Regions from separate parts of the Bradyrhizobium sp. UFLA05-153 genome, predicted to be linked through region 2. Evidence: predicted binding sites of a transcription regulator. Region 2 holds the regulator's gene; the other holds the start of a gene.
The links. Region 2 encodes LexA, which represses DNA repair genes until DNA is damaged. Its sites were predicted from a motif close to TGTTCNNNNTGTGTTCNG; they were not measured.
Positions count from the first base shown of each region.

Region 1: uvrA (excinuclease ABC subunit UvrA) is a predicted target of LexA. The motif match lies at 2,096-2,113, and genes of this name have one in related genera.

Region 1 covers NZ_JBBIAM010000058.1:12,421-15,784, reverse strand. The annotation lists gene Q2941_RS29000 (outer membrane protein) at 266-1,036, shown strand; gene Q2941_RS28995 (outer membrane protein) at 1,276-1,947, shown strand; gene uvrA (excinuclease ABC subunit UvrA) at 2,211-3,364, shown strand, end outside.
Region 2 covers NZ_JBBIAM010000088.1:7,725-11,088, reverse strand. The annotation lists gene Q2941_RS36135 (molybdopterin molybdotransferase MoeA) at 22-1,233, shown strand; gene lexA (transcriptional repressor LexA) at 1,409-2,107, shown strand; gene Q2941_RS36125 (hypothetical protein) at 2,155-2,481, shown strand; gene Q2941_RS36120 (hypothetical protein) at 2,696-3,133, shown strand; gene Q2941_RS36115 (ComEC/Rec2 family competence protein) at 3,142-3,364, opposite strand, start outside.

The sequences.
Region 1 (3,364 bases), on a different contig from region 2:
AGTGGCGGTATAAACCAGCAAGTTAAGATTGCATATCTAACAAGTTAATGGAACCGCATGGAACTTTTTCGGGTTCCCGCGGACGGAAATACCGCTTAACATTCATTAAGTTAGGAACCGCTCAGTTCGCTCGCGACTGTTGCTTTTGGGAGACGGACTCTACCGGTGGATCAGGCTAGGTTTGACGCGACATCGATTCATTGGGCGTCGCGCCTTGATTGACCGCTTCGGGGACCAGAGAAGCGGCACAGCCGGAGGGACAGAAATGAAGAAGATTTTGGTTGGGGCCATTGGTGCAGTTGCGTTGAGCCTGTCGGCTCCGGCGAGCGCGGCGGATCTCGCTGCGCGTCCGTACGTAAAGGCTCCGCCCCCGGCAATCGCCGCGGTCTACGACTGGAGCGGCTTCTACATCGGCATCAACGGCGGCGGCGGCTCGGCCCACAAATGCTGGGACTTCGTGGACAGCACCGGCCTTGTGACCGGTGTTCCCGGCAGTCTCGTGGGTGAAGGGTGCCACAATGCGACCGGCGGCACGGTTGGTGGTCAGATCGGGTATCGCTGGCAGACTGGCCAGTGGGTGTTCGGCTTCGAAGGCCAGGGCAACTGGGCCAACTTCAACGGCGATAACACCAGCTCCGTCTTCCTGGCCGACCGCAACCGTTCGCGAATCGACTCCTTCGGCCTGATCACCGGCCAGATCGGCTATGCCTGGAACAACGTGCTGTTCTACGTGAAGGGCGGCGGTGCGGTTGTCGGCGACAAGTATGACATCTTCGACATACCGACCGGCGTGCTGGTGGCTTCGGCTCGCGAAACCCGCTGGGGCGGCACGGTTGGCGCCGGCCTGGAAGTCGGCTTTGCGCCGAACTGGTCGGTGGGCGTCGAGTACGACCACATCTTCCTCGGCAATCGCACCCTCGGCTTCACGACGCCTGCGGGCATCGCGGCCGGGAGCGACCGGATCAGCCAGAACGTCGATATGGGCCTCGTCCGCCTGAACTATCGCTGGGGCGGGCCGATGATCGCGAAGTACTGATCCTTCGCCAAACCTCTTCCTGTCGAAAAGGCCGGCCTCGCGCCGGCCTTTTTGCTGTCCGGGTACAGCCGGTATGAACAGGTCAGTCATCCTTACACGTTTTCCGCGTGGTGTGGCATCTCGGGCACACAACTTGCGGCTTTACTGGTGTAAGCACGACATCAGTTGGACCAGAACGTCCGATGTCCTTCCGCGCACGGAAGGCAAAAACAGAAACTGGGACTGGGATTAAGTTGAAAATGAAGAAGGTTTTGTTGGCTTCGGCCAGTTTGTTTGCACTCAGCGCGTTCGCTCCGGTCATGGCTGCCGATCTGGCGGCCCGCCCCTACACCAAGGCTCCAGTGGCCCCCGCCGCGGTCTATAACTGGACCGGCTTCTACCTCGGTGGCTTCGGTGGCTACGCTTGGGAAAACACCTCCACTGACCCGAAGATGAAGGGCGGCTTCGCAGGTGGTACGGTCGGCTACAACTGGCAGGCCAGCAACATCGTGTTCGGTCTCGAGGCCGACGGCGGCTGGGCTGACGTGAGCGCGACAGCCGGCACCCCGGGCGTGCTCGCCGTGACGAGCCGGATCAATTCGTTGGGAACTGTGCGCGGTCGCGTCGGCGTGGCGATCGACCAGGTCCTGCTCTACGGCACCGGCGGCTTCGCCTGGATCAACAACAAGCTGACCGCGGACGTGCTTGGCGTGCTCGCCTCGGACAGCCAGTTCCACACGGGCTGGACGCTCGGCGCGGGTGTCGAAGCTTTCTTTGCTCCGCAGTGGTCGGTGAAGGGCGAGTACCTCTATCGTAGCCTCGGCAGCGAGAACTACTTCGCCGGCACCGTCTCGTCCGGCACGCTGAACCTCCACACCGTGCAGGTCGGCGTGAACTATCACTTCGGCGGCCCGGTCGTCGCGAAGTACTGATCTTCGAGATTGATTCTCGACGGAAAGGCCGGCTTGCGCCGGCCTTTTTGCTTGGGCCAGAGGCGGCAGCTCTGCGAGCTACTGCCATGTCCTGCCAGCACGCCAACAATCCGTTGACGATTCGCAACTCGCACTGGAAATCCGCCGTCGTTCTTCCTACGTTCGCGACTTACCCACAAGGCGTCCATCCCCGGTTCCGGGCGAGGCGCGCCTGAACGCCGGCGCGGCCGCGCGGCGTGGGAATCTCCTTGGGGACCACTGGGATGGACGAAGTGATCAAGGCGAAGCGCCAACAACAGAACGCGGGCTCAAGCCTGCGCGCAATTACGATCCGTGGCGCGCGCGAGCACAACCTCAAGAACATCGACGTCGAGATTCCGCGCGACAAGCTCGTGGTGTTCACCGGCCTCTCCGGCTCCGGAAAATCCTCGCTCGCCTTCGACACCATCTATGCCGAAGGCCAGCGGCGCTATGTCGAGTCGCTGTCGGCCTATGCCCGCCAGTTCCTTGAGATGATGCAGAAGCCGGACGTCGACCAGATCGACGGCCTGTCGCCCGCGATCTCCATCGAGCAGAAGACGACCTCGAAAAACCCGCGCTCGACCGTCGGCACCGTCACCGAGATCTACGACTACATGCGCTTGCTCTGGGCGCGCGTCGGCGTGCCCTATTCGCCCGCGACCGGCTTGCCGATCGAGAGCCAGACCGTCTCGCAGATGGTCGACCGCGTGCTGGCGCTGGCCGAAGGCACCCGCCTTTATCTGCTCGCCCCGGTCGTGCGCGGCCGCAAGGGCGAGTACAGGAAAGAGCTCGCCGAGTGGCTCAAGAAGGGCTTTCAGCGCGTCAAGATCGACGGCACTTTCTATGAGCTCGCGGAGGCGCCGAGCCTCGACAAGAAATTCCCGCACGACATCGACGTCGTGGTCGACCGCATCGTGGTGCGCGCCGATATCGGCCAGCGCCTTGCCGAAAGCTTCGAGACTGCGCTGAAGCTCGCCGAGGGCCTTGCCGTCGTCGAGTTCGCCGATGCGCCAGCGGCCGCCGCTCCGGCCGAAGAGAAAAAGAAGACCGCCAAGATCCACGACAAGAGCGGGCCAGAGCGCATCCTGTTCTCGGAAAAGTTCGCCTGCCCGGTGTCCGGCTTCACCATCCCCGAGATCGAGCCGCGGCTGTTCTCCTTCAACAATCCCTATGGCGCCTGCCCGGCCTGCGGCGGCCTCGGCGTCGAGCAGCATGTCGACGAGGACCTCGTCATCCCCGACAAGGAGATGACCCTGCGCAAGGGCGCGATCGCGCCCTGGGCCAAATCGTCATCGCCCTATTACGTACAGACGCTGACCGCGCTCGGCAAGCACTACAAATTCACGCTCGACACAAAGTGGAAGGATCTCGCAAAGAAGACGAAAGACGCGATCCT
Region 2 (3,364 bases):
TGCTCTGCAGGAGTTTTGCCCGTGGCCCTGATGCCGGTGTCCGATGCCCTCGCCGCGGTGCTTGCGGGCGTCGTGCCCGTGGCTGAGGAGATGGTCGCGCTGGATGCAGCCTACCACCGCGTGCTCGCGCGCGACGTCGCGGCCAGGCGCACGCAGCCGCCGCAGGCGATGTCGGCGATGGACGGCTATGCGGTGCGCGCCACCGACGCGGCGAAGGTGGGCGCAGAGATCACCGTGATCGGCGAGGTCGCGGCCGGCCGGCCGTTTGCGGGAACGGTCGGCGCGAGCCAGGCGGTGCGGATCTTCACCGGCGGCGTGGTGCCCGATGGCGCGGACGCGGTGGTGATCCAGGAGGACACCGTCGCTGACGGCAAGCGCGTCACGATCAAGGAGGCCGCGATCGTCGGACGGCACATCCGCCCCGCCGGCGTCGATTTCCGCGAGGGCGACGTGCTGCTCCGACAGGGAGCCCGGCTGACCGAACGCGACCTCTCACTCGCCGCCGGCATGAACCATCCGGAGCTTGCCGTCCGCCGCCGGCCCAGGGTCGCGATTCTCGCGACCGGCGACGAACTGGTGATGCCGGGCTCGACGCCCGGCGCGGGCCAGATCGTTTTTTCCAACGGCTACGCCTTGCACGCGCTGGCGCGGGCCGAGGGCGCCGAAACGTTCGATCTCGGCATTGCAGCCGATACCGTTGCGGCGACCACCGCCGGTATCCGCCGGGCCCGCGAGAGCGGCGCCGACATCCTGATCACGACCGGCGGGGCCTCGGTCGGCGACCACGATCTGGTCAGGCCTGCGCTTCAAGCCGAAGGCTTCGAAATGGCGTTCTGGAAAATCGCGATGCGGCCGGGCAAGCCCATGATGCACGGCCATCTCGGCGCGATGCGGGTGATCGGCCTGCCCGGCAATCCGGTGTCGTCCTATGTCTGCGGCTTCCTGTTCATGGTGCCGTTGATTCGCGCGCTTGCGGGCCGCTCGCGCGTTCATCACCGCCTCGAGCGCGCCGTGCTCGGGCGCGACGTCGGGCCCAACGATGTCCGCGAGGACTATCTGCGCGCCAGGCTCGAGGAGCGCGAGGACGGCACGCTCGTGGCCGTTCCGGTCAACCACCAGGACTCCTCGCTGCTTGCGAATCTCGCTATGGCACAGGCACTTCTCGTGCGCGCGCCATTCGCGCCAAAGGCCGAAGCAGGCACGCCTTGCGAGGTGTTGCGGCTGCCCTTGTGAGTGCGATCTGATTCGCGCGTGACGCGAACTTCGCCGCGTTCACACAAAATTAAGTGGTTGCGGAACACATATCGAACATATAGTGTCCGTTCATGATTTGTTTCGAGCATCTAGCGGCTTCTGCTGAATCTGACGTCTCGGAATCGAACGACATCAACCGGGGGACTTGGTCGAGATGTTAACGCGCAAACAATACGAGCTTCTGCGGTTCATCAGTGAGCGCCTCAAGGAAAGCGGCGTGCCGCCCTCCTTCGACGAAATGAAGGACGCGCTCGATCTGCGCTCGAAGTCGGGCATCCATCGCCTGATCACCGCGCTGGAAGAGCGCGGCTTCATCCGTCGCCTGCCCAACCGCGCGCGCGCCATCGAGGTCATCAAGCTGCCCGAGCTTCAGGCTGCAGGCGCCGGCCGCCGCGGCTTCACGCCGAGCGTCATCGAAGGCAATCTCGGCAAGGTGCGGGGCCCAAGCGCTACTGTCGACGAGGGCGAGCGTCCGGTCGCCGTGCCCGTGATGGGACGGATCGCGGCCGGCACGCCGATCGAGGCGTTGCAGACCCGCAGCCACACCATCAGCGTACCGCCGGACCTGCTCGGCTCGGGCGAGCACTATGCGCTCGAAGTGCGCGGCGATTCGATGGTCGACGCCGGCATCCTGGATGGCGACATGGCGCTGATCCAGCGCAACGAGACCGCGGATACCGGCGACATCGTGGTGGCGCTGATCGACGACGAGGAAGCGACGCTCAAGCGCTTCCGCCGCCGCGGTGCGTCGATCGCGTTGGAGCCCGCGAACACCGCCTATGAGGTGCGCATCCTGCCGCCGAACCGGGTGAAGATTCAGGGCAAGCTGATCGGGCTGTACCGGAAGTACTGATTGCCCGGCAGATTGCCGGCCATCGCGCAGCGACGCGGGCGGACGGATTGTCCGCTCCGGCGGAATGGTGTTTCCGCTTCCACCGCGATTATCCTCACACCTGCGCAGAGCTAATCCTCAAGCACCGCAAGCGCGAATGCGCGGTGCACGATAAAGAGGAAAAAACCGTGCGACAGATGATTTTGGGCGTGTTCTCGGCGGCCTTGCTCGCGGGCTCGGCCTCCGCGAGCGATGCAGCGCAACACCACTGTGCCATCCGCAAGACGGAGCACGCGGTAACCAGCGCGCCATTCCGCAATTCCAACAATGCGATCGCACCCGCGCCGCAGGTGAGCTGGCCCTATTCAGGGTACTCCGCTCCTGCCGGCCGCTGATGGAAGCTCGCGTGAGTGAATGGTGTGAACCAAGATAGACTAACAGCGAGAGGCTTTGTTCCTGGTTTGCCGGGAAAGATAATGTGATCGGGCGACGCGCACACGGGCCGCAGATTTGCCCACAAACGCGATACACTCGAAGGCTTCCAACTCTGATAGAGGCCTGCGCCTCCGGGGGGGCGCGGACCTGCTATCTCGCATGAGGAGCACTCCGATGTGTGACTACAGCCTACATGCCGTTGCGACCCGCCCCGCTCAAGTCGGCGAGACGATCGTCACGACAACCTTCCGCGGCACCTCGACGCGTGGATTTGCGTCGGAGCGTGATCTCTCGGTTGCCGTCTGCCTCCTGCCGGGCACCGAGCTCGCCTTCGCCGACAACGTCCGCTACGACAATCGCTGGATCTGGACACGCACCGTCAATTCCCGCGTCGGCAAGTTCGGCAAGGTCGATCCGCACATTCCCGATCGTCATCATGATGCGATCGAATTCCCCGACGGCAACTACGTGCTGGTGACGCAGCTCGTCGAGGGACAGCGTGCCACCGTTCTGCAATTGCCGGTGACGCAGCCGCTCGGCGAGAAGACAGAGCAGCCCGCCGTCGAGCAGCACACGACCACGACGCCTACGACACGCCTGCCGATCGGCTGACGCGTCTTTCAATCCTCGGCCTGCAGGTCGGCCTCCGACGGCGTAGCGTCCTTGCTGCGTGGAGTAGCCGGCCGCGGTGCGAGGCTGAGCTCGAAATCGCTATCGCCGGCCTCAGCCGGCGACCAGGGGCGGTTTGCGCCCCTTGCTTTCACCGTTTGCAGCGTGAAACCGTCGCCCTCGCGCGATAGGGTGAGCGCGCCTTGCGTCTTCAGACGCTCGCGATCCACGACC